Regions from separate parts of the Pseudoalteromonas sp. CO325X genome, predicted to be linked through region 2. Evidence: predicted binding sites of a transcription regulator. Region 2 holds the regulator's gene; each other region holds the start of a gene.
What was found. Region 2 encodes ArgR, which controls arginine synthesis, uptake and breakdown. Its sites were predicted from a motif close to ANTGAATANNTATTCANT; they were not measured.
Positions count from the first base shown of each region.

Region 1 (4,291 bases), on a different contig from region 2:
GACCTGCTGGAGCGGGGTGTCATCCCCCATCGACACCCAGGTATCGGCATAAAGCGCATTAGCTCCTACAGCGGCCTCGACTCTATCACTCACTAATACTGACGCGCCTTTGCTCGCGGCAATTTGCTCTGCTTGCTTAACAATCTGTGCATCTGGACCGCTGCCTTTAGGGCATACAGCCACGAAGTCAGTCCCGAGGGTGGCGGCCAACAACATTAATGAGTGGGTGACGTTATTGCCCTCGCCGAGATAAGCCAGCTTTAGCTCGCTAACCTCACCGTGCACCTCTTGCAAGGTTAAAAAGTCCGCCAGTGCTTGGCAGGGGTGGTATAGGTCGCACAAAGAATTCACCACCGGTTTAGATGAAAACTGTGCCAGCTCTTGCACTGTGTTATGGTGATTAACCCGCGCCACGATGGCATCGGCCCAGGTGCTGATATTCAAAGCAAAGTCCTTTACCGACTCGCGGTTGCCCATGGCGCCATTTTGCTGATCTAAGTAGACCGCATGGCCGCCAAGTTTATTGATGCCTATATCGAAGCTTAGGCGAGTTCTGAGGCTTTGCTTTTCAAATAAGGTAACCACCGATTTGCCCGCTAAAGCTTGGGCATAATCATTGGGTTGCGCTTTCATTTTTTGCGCTAGGGTGAGTAGCGCGAGTACAGCTTTGTCGTCCAGCTCGAGGCCGGTAATAAAATCATGTTTCATGGTCTGTGCTTACATTGTAATTTGCGTGCCAACATGCTCACCATTGAGCAATGCAACTAAGTTCTCTGGCTTTTGCCAGCTCGAAATGTAAACACCCCGTCGTAAATGCTGGGCAGCAAGAAGGCTGGTCTTTACTTTGACCTCCATCCCACCCGAGATAACTCCTTGGGCTATCAATTCATCTATTTGCTCAGCACTTAATTGGTGTAACGGCTGAGCGGATTTATCCAATACGGCCTCAACGTCGGTCATAAAAATCAATTCACCATCAAGTTGTTTGGCAATTGCCGCTGCGGCCTCATCAGCGTTCACGTTGAACCATTGTCCTTGCTCATCAAAACCAACTGAGCTCACTACGGGCAGCTTTCCTACTTCTAGCAAGGCTGGAATAGCCGAGCGAGCACCCTGACTACACTCACCCACCCGACCCAGTGCCTTGAGTTTTTGCTGCGCATTGACCCCGGCTTCGTATAAACTCAGCCCTGCAGGCTCAAGGCCATTGGCTATCGCTGCTCCCATCAATTGTTTGTTGGCACACCCAGCTAGGGCACCAACGATATAGGGCATTTGCTCGGCAGGACTGATGCGTAGACCTTGGTGCTTCGCCGTGGCAAAGCCCGCATCGTGCAGCCAGCGGTCAACCAGTGAGCCACCGCCGTGAACCACAACAAAACGGGTATCGGTCATGGTCGCCAAGGTTGCGAACAACGCTTGCACTGACTGCGGGCTGTTTAACAGGGCACCGCCCAATTTGATCACCCAAGTGGTGTTGCTACTCGTCATTATTTTCCTCTTTATACCAAACCAATCGTTGGGTCTAATCCAGCGTTAATGTTCATACATTGCAGCGCTTGACCTGATGCGCCTTTTAGTAAGTTATCGATGGCAACACTGATAATCAGTTGCTGCTGTTGCAAATGCCAGCCAATATCAACATAAGGGGTTTGCGCGACGCCTTTAATTGATGCCAAACCACCAGCACCGAGCAGGCGAATCAAAGGTTCATCGGCAAGGCATTGATAAGCATCGGTGATGTCGTTAAGCGTGGTCCCTGCATTTACTTGCGCGTATATGGTTGCCAAGATACCGCGATTAAAGTTTCCTAAATGCGGGGTAAATAGCACTGGATGCCCTAATGCTTGTTCAATTTCAGGGGTATGGCGGTGATTAAACACGCCATAAGGGGCCAGTGATACCTCGCAAAAGTGCGTGTTCATATTGGCTTTGCGCCCCGCCCCAGTCACCCCGGATACGGCATTTATGATCACTTTTTGCTGTGGCGCTAATAACCCTGCTTGTTGAAGCGGTTTAAGCGCGTTTAGGCTGGCTGTTGGGTAACAGCCAGCCACAGCAACCAGTTGTGCATCCATGATGGCGCTGTTTTGCCACTCAGCTAGCCCATACACTGCTTGGCGCAATAGGTCAGGATGGGGATGTTCAAAGCCATAGTACTGGGTATAAAATTCGGCATCGGTAAGACGAAACCCGCCAGAGAGGTCAAAAACTTTAATATCCTGCTCGAGAAATTGCGGCGCCAATTCAACACTTACTTTATGCTCGGTACACAGGCACACGGCGTGCGCATGCTGACCAATATCAGCAATAGCATCGGCTGTTAGGCCCTGTAGTGGCATGTCTAATAACCCACGGTGCTGAGGATAAAGATCGCTGAGTTTTTTATCGCGATCATGACTCCCGGCAGAGACATAGCAGCCCTGCAAGACAAAATGAGGATGCTTGGCAACTAATTGCGCCAACTCAGCGCCGCTATAACCACTTGCGCCAATAATTACGATGTTCATGAAGATGCTCTTTTTTGGTTTAATCACGGGCGAGATGCCCAACGCAACACACTCTCACACTAGGATTTCCTAGGTGAGCGGCTTATCGTCGTCGCGCCGTACAAAGGGGGTGATGAACCATTATAACCAAACCAATACTTATGCTTAAAAAGTGAATTGATATTCACTATAAAGACATTTATATTAATATGCAACAATCGCGAATAATTATTTGGAAATGTATGGCTCTTCCCGACTTTTTGCACCTTTACCGGGAGTTAATCGCTACCCCATCGATCAGTTCACTGGATCCGAAATTAAGCCAAAGCAACCGCGCCGTTATTGAACACTTGGCATCTTGGTGCGAGGAGCTAGGCTTTGCGTGTGAAATAAAACCACTCAGTAGTGATGCCAATAAGTTTAACTTGATAGCGAAGCGTGGCCATGGCAGTGGCGGATTGATGTTGGCAGGGCATACCGATACCGTTCCTTTTGATCAAGGCCGTTGGAGTATGGACCCCTTCACTTTGAGCGAGCGAGACAATAAGCTCTTTGGTCTTGGCAGCATCGATATGAAAGGGTTCTTTGCTTTTGTGCTCAATGCCATCGCTGAGTTGGATGCGAGTAAGCAACAACAACCGCTGCTTATTCTCGCCACCGCCGATGAAGAAACCACTATGGCTGGTGCCCAAGAAGTGGCAAAGTATCCAGACTTAAAACCGGCTCGCTGCGTTATTGGCGAGCCTACCGACATGACCCCTGTATTTACTCACAAAGGGCATATGACATCAGCGGTTCGTATCATTGGCAAAAGCGGGCACAGCTCTGATCCTGAGCGCGGCATCAATGCCATTGAAGTGATGCACTTGGTGATTCAAAAATTATTGGTTCTAAAAGAGGATCTTAAGAATAAATATTCAATTGAACATTTTGCCATTCCCTACCCGACATTGAACCTTGGTCACATACATGGCGGTGATAACGCTAACCGCATTTGCGGATGTTGTGAATTACAGTTAGATATGCGCCCGTTACCAGGATTGAGTATTGTCGAACTGCAAGCCATGTTATTAGCGGCAACTCAGGACATCACTGCTCGCTACCCTGGCTGCGTTGAAGTCATTGATATGCACGACCCGATCCCTGCCTTTGCAGGGACCACTGATAGCGCGCTAGTGCAGCTGGCGCAAAAGATTTCGCAACAGCCAGCAATAGCGGTGAACTACTGCACTGAAGCCCCCTTTATTCAGCAATTGGGCTGTGAAACCATAGTCATGGGCCCAGGCTCCATTAACCAAGCACATCAGCCCGATGAATTCTTGGCCATGGACCGTATTGATCCATCACAACGTATTATCAAAGAACTTATTCAACAAAGTTGTTGGTAATACAGACTTTATGACGCACGGATAGCGAACACAAAAAAGCCCCTCATGGGGGGGCTTTAAACTAATCAACAAGATTCAAAGATACAATGTTACTGTAAGCCTAAACGCTTAAGTTCACGCTCAACCATCTTGCTTGAAAGTGGCACATAACCATCTTTCTCAACAATTTTTTGACCTGTTTGTGATAGCACCATTTTTACAAACTCAGCATCGATAGGAGATAGTGGCTTATTAGGGTGCTTATTCACGTAGACGTAAAGGAAACGTGATAGTGGATATTTGCCCGTTGCAACGTTATCAAGTGTTGCATCAACAAACTTATCGCCTTTTTTCGCCAGCGGCACCGTACGTACACCTGAGGTCTTGTAACCGATACCTGAGTAACCAATCGCATTCACAGAAGAAGAGATTGAC
Region 1 is NZ_SGPG01000001.1:174,768-179,058, reverse strand. Features, by position in the region: gene EXT46_RS00870 (ornithine carbamoyltransferase) at 1-708, opposite strand, end outside; gene argB (acetylglutamate kinase) at 718-1,491, opposite strand; gene argC (N-acetyl-gamma-glutamyl-phosphate reductase) at 1,503-2,510, opposite strand; gene argE (acetylornithine deacetylase) at 2,732-3,877, shown strand; gene EXT46_RS00850 (phosphate ABC transporter substrate-binding protein PstS family protein) at 3,967-4,291, opposite strand, start outside.
Region 1: a site for ArgR is predicted at 2,661-2,678, ahead of argC (N-acetyl-gamma-glutamyl-phosphate reductase). Genes of this name have one in related genera too.

Region 2 (4,291 bases):
AACGTTATTGACTTCAGACATATGGAGTTTTCCTTATGTTTAAAATACGAATTTAAAATGCCAAAAAGCCCCAGCTTAAGCGCGATGCTCAACTGAGGCTTACAGCGAATTTATTGTGCTCTGGTACGTCGCAAAGAGCGCTCAATACGCGAATGCTCTTTCGTTGCTTCCAGTAAGGCTTCTTCGATAAAGGCTAAGTGCGCATTACTGGCCAGGCGTGCCTCTTCAGGGCGGCCTTCAATGACGGCGTCCATCAACACTTTGCGGTGCTGCGCTAATTGCTGCGACACGGCGGTTTTCTTCATCAATACCTGCAAGTTTTGCAGTACGTTTTGCTCAAGTAAAGCTTGCATGCCACGCACTAAGTGCAGTAACACCACGTTATGAGACGCTTCAGCGATACAAAAGTGAAAAGCGTTAATAGCTTTCGCCTTGGCACTGAGGTCATCACTTACTTGCGCTATTTTTTCAAAGCTATGCTTTACCTTTACAAAGTCATTTTGAGTCCCGCGCAATGCCGCATAATAGGCGGCGATACCTTCGAGGGCATGGCGAAACTCCAGTAAATCAAACTGCGACTCTGGGTGCTTACTGATCAACTCAAACAGTGGATCACTTAAGCCCTCTTCCAATTGGTTCTTTACAAAGGTGCCACCACCTTGGCGGCGCGTCACCAACCCCTTGGCTTCGAGTTTTTGAATTGCCTCACGCAGCGATGGGCGCGATACTTCAAACTGCTTAGCCAGCTCACGCTCAGGCGGAAGCTTTTCCCCTGGCGCCAGCGATCCCTCAAGAATCATATTCTCAAGCTGGGCCAAGATCACGTCCGATAATTTCGCTGCTTTTACTTTCAATGACATCGTTGATTTATGCTTTGGGTAAATTGGTCATACCAAAAAGTGCGGTTAAGGTATCAAATTCACCGCAAGCTGTCAAAATTGACCCAGTTCACATCAATTTTTATTCAGCCAATTATGGTGGATATGCGCGCAAATTAAAGTAATTTACGCTTAGCGACAAATGGTCAGACCAGTAAGAAGAAAGGAAATAGATGCACAAAAAAGCCCCTATAGCAGAACTATAGGGGCTTTTAGCATGATATCGCTATTAGCCAATATCATGAAGTAACCGCCATGGTGGCTATTACTTATTCATGAAGTCGATGCCTTCTTGAATATCTTTATTCAAGGTGCCCAGCATGTCTTCTTTGGCTTGTTGTTCAAAGGCGCTTAGTTCACCGTAAGAAAGCAACTCTTCGACACCATTTTTACCAAGACGTACCGGCTGAGCGAAGAACTGTGCGTCTTCACCATTACCTTCAACATAGGCGTATTCAACAACCTCTTCACCTTGCATGCCTTTGACTAGTGACAAGCAGAAGCGCGCTGCAGCTGCGCCCATAGAAAGTGTAGCACTGCCGCCACCCGCTTTTGCTTCAACAACTTCGGTACCGGCGTTTTGGATACGCTTAGTTAGCGCCGCAACTTCCTCATCAGAGAAGCTCGCACCTTCTACTTGAGACAGTAGAGGTAGAATAGTAGTCCCTGAGTGACCACCAATTACTGGCACTTTCACGTCGTTCACGTTCAGGCCTTTTAGCTCAGCAATGAAAGTTTCAGCACGGATCACGTCAAGTGTTGTTACACCAAATACGCGTGCAGGGTCATAAGTGCCTGCTTTTTTGAATACTTCAGCAACGATTGGCACTGTGCCGTTGACCGGGTTAGTGATAACACCGACCATGGCTTTCGGGCAGTTTTTAACAATGCCCTCAGCTAGCGTCTGGACAATGCTGGCGTTTACATTAAACAAATCAGCGCGGTCCATGCCCGGCTTACGCGGCATACCCGCCGGGATTAAAACAATGTCACAACCGTTTAGTGCTGCGTCTAAGTCTTCTTTACCGAAGCCCTTTACATCAACCGCAGTTGGGATGTGTGATAGGTCAACAGCAACACCAGGAACCACAGGGGCTACGTCGTATAGAGCAAGCTCAGAACCAGCAGGAAGGCTATTTTTTAGTAGCAAAGAGAGCGCTTGACCGATACCACCGGCAGCACCTAAAACGGCAACTTTCATTTTAATTCTCCGTAAAATAACGAGATTGGGTTATCAAGATTTGGGTCATCTGACCTTTTGGTGGCCTTAAAGATAATGAAAAGCGCCGATAAAGACAAATTTATCCGCGTTATTTTGACGATAATCTCGACCATAGTCGTAAACTTCACTGTAAACCTCCGTGCCTTGGATGAAATAACCCCGGTTCTTGGGTAGAATGATAAGACTTTAAGCTACAAAGACCATTATTATGCACGCGCAAGAAAAACAAGAAGCCTTGGTAAAAGCCTTTAAAGCCCTCCTAAAAGAAGAAAATTTCGGCTCACAAGGAGAGATTGTTGATGCCCTAAAAGAACAAGGCTTCGATAACATCAGCCAAAGCAAAGTTTCGCGCATGCTCAGCAAGTTTGGTGCGGTGCGTACACGCAACGCCAAACAAGAAATGGTCTATTGCTTACCCGCAGAATTAGCCGTTCCCACTGCGAAGTCACCACTGCGCCAATTAGTACTGGATATTGTTCACAATGAGATGATGATCATCATCACCACCAGCCCAGGTGCAGCACAATTAATCGCGCGCTTGCTCGATTCTCTCGGTAAGGCCGATGGCGTGCTGGGAACCATTGCCGGAGACGACACCATTTTTATTGCCCCCGCCAAAGTCTCAGAAATTGATATTACTCTGGAGCGGGTGCGTAAGCTGTTTGAGAACGTGTAGCTAACGACTTTAAAAAGTCCACCGAGGGGGCAAAAAACGCTGAGCCCATGTCGGCCTGGGTAAAGTCCAGCCAAGCATCATAATGATGATGATCCCCTAACTGACTTTTCAGCATTTGCGTAAACGCGTCGCCACTGGCGGCGCAGGTCACCGACAACAAGCCTTGCTTGGTCATGGTGCCAAAGGGCATGCCTTGGTGCAGTAACAGCGGCTCGCCTTTTTCATCTTTCAACTCTGAGCGCGCCGCGTGACTGTTGGCATTAATCGGCATGAGCAGCTCGGCATCCAGACGAGTACGGCCAATCACCAACTCTTGTTCTTCGATGCTGAGCGCTTGCCAGGCATTTAGGTTGTGGGTAAAGCGCTGGACGTGCACATAACTACCTTTTACAAAATCATTGTCGGGTTCATTAATGAGGGCCGTGAGATTTTTTTGTCGTCCATGAGGCGTATCCGGAGCGTAAAGAAAGCCATTAAAATCACGGCCGTCTAAAAAGCGATAACAGGTGATCTCCTCGACAAGCTCGACATCACTGCCTAGCAGCTTCAATACTCGCTGGCCAAATAGATGATTGACATCTTCGCGGTCCGAGCGAATTTGTATAAACAAATCGAACGGCTGTGCTAGCACGTGATGGTCACGGTTGGGGATACTTGGAAAGCTCGCTAATTCTGCAGGCATGGCATCGGGGTGAAAGTGCGGCCAGTACTGCGCACCTATGGCGACAAAGCTGGAAACCATGGCCTCAGAGAAGCGATCATCGTATTCGCTTTGCAGGTCCACTAACTGTGCGAGCTTACTTTTAACTGCGTGATCATGGCCATCAAGGACATTGAGAAACAAGTGCAAGCCGTGCAAATTGGCCTGCGCGCACACACCGGATTGCGCTCTGGGCATTAAGTTACCATTCCTTTCGTTGTTATTGTTAGCAACGCCTATTACCGGCGCCAAGCCGCCCGCGCGGCTACATAAAGGCTATGAATTCGCGCTTAATCAGCGAAGAAATTCACAGAGTGTGGGGTAATTGTAAGCGATAGCTTCTGACTCGGCAAAAACTCTTGTTCAGCCTTAGCAGGAATTTCAACTTCTTGAGCAAACACGCTGACGCGATAAACGTATTCTGTGCCGACAAAACGCTGTGATAGTAACGTCACTTCACCGTGTTCATCACCAATCAACTGCATATCGTGGGGACGAACATACACTTGCCCCTTCCCCGATGATGGCAAAGGCTGTAAAGAGCGCACAATACCAAAGGGCGTTTGCACATGCTCGGCATCAACGATAGTGGCATCAATATACACACCAGTGCCTAAGAACTCTGCCACAACTTTAGAGTTAGGGTGCTGGAATAATTGTTTCGCCGTACCTTGCTGCGCAATTTGTCCGTTGTGCATGACCGCTAATGTGTCGGCAAAGGCAAATGCTTCTTCTTTAGAGTGGGTAACAAAAATAGCAGAGACGCGCTGGTCTTTAATAATGCGGCGAATGTCAGCGATTAGTTGAAAACGCAC
Region 2 is NZ_SGPG01000032.1:329,804-334,094, forward strand. Features, by position in the region: gene aceE (pyruvate dehydrogenase (acetyl-transferring), homodimeric type) at 1-21, opposite strand, end outside; gene pdhR (pyruvate dehydrogenase complex transcriptional repressor PdhR) at 111-860, opposite strand; gene mdh (malate dehydrogenase) at 1,144-2,079, opposite strand; gene argR (transcriptional regulator ArgR) at 2,309-2,776, shown strand; gene EXT46_RS17035 (Dyp-type peroxidase) at 2,736-3,674, opposite strand; gene EXT46_RS17040 (ABC transporter ATP-binding protein) at 3,767-4,291, opposite strand, start outside.

Region 3 (4,291 bases), on a different contig from region 2:
TATCGCGCAAATTAGTGATGGGACGATTGTTTACCAGGGCCGCATAACGTTGATAGTCCGCATAGTCTCCTGAGCGCACTGCGGTTTGCAGTGTTTGGATCACATCGGGGTTATAAGCGTGATATTCGCCGCCATGAACGTATTTTAACAGCCCACCATGGGAGAGCAGTTTACGTGCACTAAATGCCAGTTTGCGCAACTTGCCTTGGTCGTGCTCAAAATCCTCAAAACAGGCACCAGCGATACGACTCGCCACGCCTTTAAAGCATAGCTCGACCACTATATCGGATAGCCCCACCGCTTCGAACAACATAGAGCACCGGTATGACGAAATGGTACTGATCCCCATTTTCGACATAATCTTAAACAACCCTTTGTTGATAGCGTTACGATAAGACAGCGTCACTTCGCGGTAGCTCTTGTCGATCACCTTGTTATCGCTCATCGCCACCAGCGACTCATAGGCGAGGTAAGGGTAAATAGCGGTTGCACCAAAACCAAGTAACACCGCGAAATGATGAGGATCGCGTGCGCTTGCAGTTTCGATAATTATGTTAGTGTCACAACGCAAGTTGTTATTCACTAAACGTTGCTGAACCGCACCAACGGCCATTGCCGCCGGAATAGGCAGGCTGTCTTGGGTAATATGGCGGTCGGTTAAAATCACCATCACCGCGCCTTCTTCAGCCTTACGCTGCGCCTCATCACAAACGCGTTCCAACGCCTGCTCTAAGGTCTCATCACTGGTGTAGTTTAGGTCCACTTGGCTGTGGCTATAGTGCTCATCATTGGCACTGCGCAGCTGCACCATATCCGAGTACATCAGCACTGGCGAATCAAATTGCAAGCGCTTAGCGTGTCCTGTGGTCTCATTGAAAACATTTTGCTCACGACCAATGCAGGTCGTTAGTGACATGACATGGTTTTCCCGCAGTGGATCGATAGGCGGATTCGTGACCTGAGCAAACTTTTGTCGAAAATAATCATATAAGGAGCGATGGCCTTCAGAAAGTACCGCAAATGGCGTGTCATCGCCCATTGAACCGGTGGCTTCTTGGCCATTTTCACCCATTACCCGAATGACCTGGTCCAACTCCTCATTGGTGTACGCAAACATTTTCTGATAAATCAGTAGCGTATCAGCGTCAAACGAACGGTTACCGGCTTCTTTGTCGGTCAGCTTCTCAAAAGGCGTGAGGCGCTTAACGTTTTGCTCCAGCCATTGTTTGTAAGGATGCCTTGCTTTAAGGTCTTGATCGATCTCCCCTGAGTGCCATACCTTGCCATGCAGGGTATCAACCACCATCAGTTCACCGGGACCAACACGGCCCTTCTCCACCACCTCATCGGCGGCATAATCCCAAATCCCGACCTCTGAAGCCAAGGTGATAAACCCGTCTTGGGTCACCACATAGCGAGCAGGTCGCAAGCCGTTACGGTCGAGGTTACATGCCGCAAAGCGACCATCGGACATCACAATGCCCGCAGGTCCATCCCAAGGCTCCATATGCATAGAGTTGAAATCATAAAAAGCGCGCAGATCATCATCCATCGCTCGGTTCTTTTGCCATGCCGGTGGCACTAACATGCGCATCGCGCGGAACAGGTCCATCCCCCCGGCTAAAAACAACTCCAGCATGTTGTCCAAGCTTGAGGAGTCTGAGCCACTCTCGTTGACAAAAGGGGCGGCACTTTGCAAATCAGGCAGCAGTGGCGAGGAAAACTTATAAGCACGGGCCCGAGCCCATTGTCGATTGCCCGTTATGGTGTTGATTTCACCGTTATGAGCCAAATAGCGGAACGGCTGTGCTAGAGGCCATCGCGGCTGGGTATTGGTGGAAAAACGTTGGTGAAAAACACAAATTGCCGAGGTCATGCGGATATCTGCCAAATCGAGATAAAAATTTGGCAAATCCTCTGGCATCATCAAGCCTTTATATACGGTGACTAGCCCAGACAGGCTAGCAATGTAAAAATCCTTATCCTGTTCTAGCTGTTTTTCGATACGTCGGCGGGCAATGTACAGCCGACGTTCCAAATCTTTTGGTCGCCATCCTTCCGGGGCGCTGACAAAAACCTGCATAAACTGTGGCAATTGCTTTAAGGCAATATCGCCTAAGTAACTGGTATCGGTCGGCACTTCACGCCACCCTTGTAGGGTCAGTGTTTCTTGTTCTAGTTCTTTAGTGATAACGCGTTTTGCCGCTTCGGCTTGAACCGGATCTTGGCTTAGGAAAACCATTCCCACAGCATAGTTCTTGCCCAGTAACCAGTTGTTTTCTTTGGCTACAGCTCGAAAAAAGCTGTCTGGCTTTTGCATCAGCAAGCCACAACCATCACCGGTTTTACCGTCTGCAGAAATACCACCCCGGTGTTCCATACGGGCAAGACCCGTGATCGCGGTGCGAATCAACTTATGGCTGGCTTGCCCATTGACTTGGGCTATCAAGCCAAAGCCACAATTATCTTTTTCTAATGCTGAGTCATATAACATTTGCGGACTCCTCTCCCCCTTGCTACTGCGTGCTAACCGCGTTGCAAGCAACCCTCACAGGCGGCCTAGCAGACCGTCAACGCTAACGCTTTGCAAACAGAGTGTCAATGAAATCATGAATACATATTCACATTCTTGAATATTTTTCACGCTTTGTAAACATATGCAAAGCAAGGGGGTATAGAGGTATTTTTACTATTTATACTCGTTATTTTTTATATGACACCAGTGTCATATTTACAAATCGTGTAAATAGCGAGCCTAAAAACGGACGTTTACGTTAACGTAAAGATGGGGTGCATGTGAATAATTATTCGTATTGCGAATAAAAATTCACCTCAATGTGCGCCCTGAGCTGCACAGTGCTCGTCAATACGCTCAGTAAGCTGTTGGCGCAATTGCTGAGCATTGGCAACAGGAATGGTTTGATTGATATCTTGCATCAACACTTGCCACTGTGGCCGCGTTTTCGATAGCGCAAAATACAATGGCTGATTGGTTATGCTTGGTTGCAATACTCGATAGGCAGCGCGGTCAATACCGTTTGCACTGGCAACGGTATGTAATACCAAGGGATCGCCAATAATGAGGTTAACGCGCCCGTTAACCACTAAGTTAAGGTTTTGCGCATCATCTATAGCTTGCTGAACAATGACTTGACCACTGTCGATCACTTGATCTACCTGGGGGGCATTTTGATAGCCACGAACGATACCAAGAGAGTAATTGGGCAATTCCGATATTTGCGGGGCCTGGATGATAGCACTGTCTGCTGCAGCCACATAATGCACCGGTGCATGCGCAAGTGCTGAGGACAATGCGAGGTGATTAAGCCGCGTGCTGCCAGGGATGACGTCTGAGGGCGCGGATGATTCTATTTCATACTCAGGGGCTAAAATGTCCGCATGACCCAATTCAGTCATGCGCACCGCTCGAGCCCAAGGCAAAAACCTGAACTCAGGATTATACCCAGCCTGCAATAGCAACGCCGCCATATAATGCAATAGCCAGCCCCCCTGACATTGATTACGCCCCAAGTAAGGAGGCCAATCAAGCGTCGCGACGACCACATTACGCTCGAACCCCGCATCGACAATAAAGGTACTGCCGCGCCAAAAGCCTGTGTAACTCATGGTTGCATCATTTACTTGATAGTCAATCGTAATAGATTGACCTTGCGCGTAGGAGTAGCTAGCGGGGAGTATGGCCACTGCCAAAATTAAAACGGTCATACGAATATAAAGCATGAACATACAAGGCACGCCCAATAAACTGCTATTAATAACAAAGTTTAACCGAAGATGTGCAGATGGAAAGTTTTTACCGAGGGATTCGAAAAATTGCTTTTTTAGTGAGAAATGCGTTGCTGATCGATGGTATCAGTCAAAGCCTCTGGACAGGGCTCTTAATAAAAAAGCCAGGAGAACCTGGCTTTTTTACTCTTATTCGCTATCAGCGTCTTTGTACTTTGCCGCTGTTTGCTCAATGAGAGGCTGCAACTCGCCGCGTTGGAACATCTCAATAATAATGTCGCAACCACCGACTAACTCACCTTCCACCCATAACTGCGGAAAAGTTGGCCAGTTCGCATATTTTGGTAACTCAGCACGAATATCCGGGTTTTGTAGGATATCAACGTAAGCAAACTGCTCGCCGCAAGAAATCATCGCTTGCGCTGCTTGAGAAGAAAAGCCACAGCTTGGTAGTTTTGGAGAGCCTTTCATATAAAGCAGAATGGGATTTTCAGCAATTTGCTGTTTAATCTTTTCAACGGTTTCCATGTACAACCTCAATTTC
Region 3 is NZ_SGPG01000029.1:32,023-36,313, reverse strand. Features, by position in the region: gene gltB (glutamate synthase large subunit) at 1-2,494, opposite strand, end outside; gene EXT46_RS15275 (transporter substrate-binding domain-containing protein) at 2,833-3,747, opposite strand; gene EXT46_RS15270 (Grx4 family monothiol glutaredoxin) at 3,937-4,275, opposite strand.
Region 3: a site for ArgR is predicted at 2,609-2,626, ahead of gltB (glutamate synthase large subunit). Genes of this name have one in related genera too.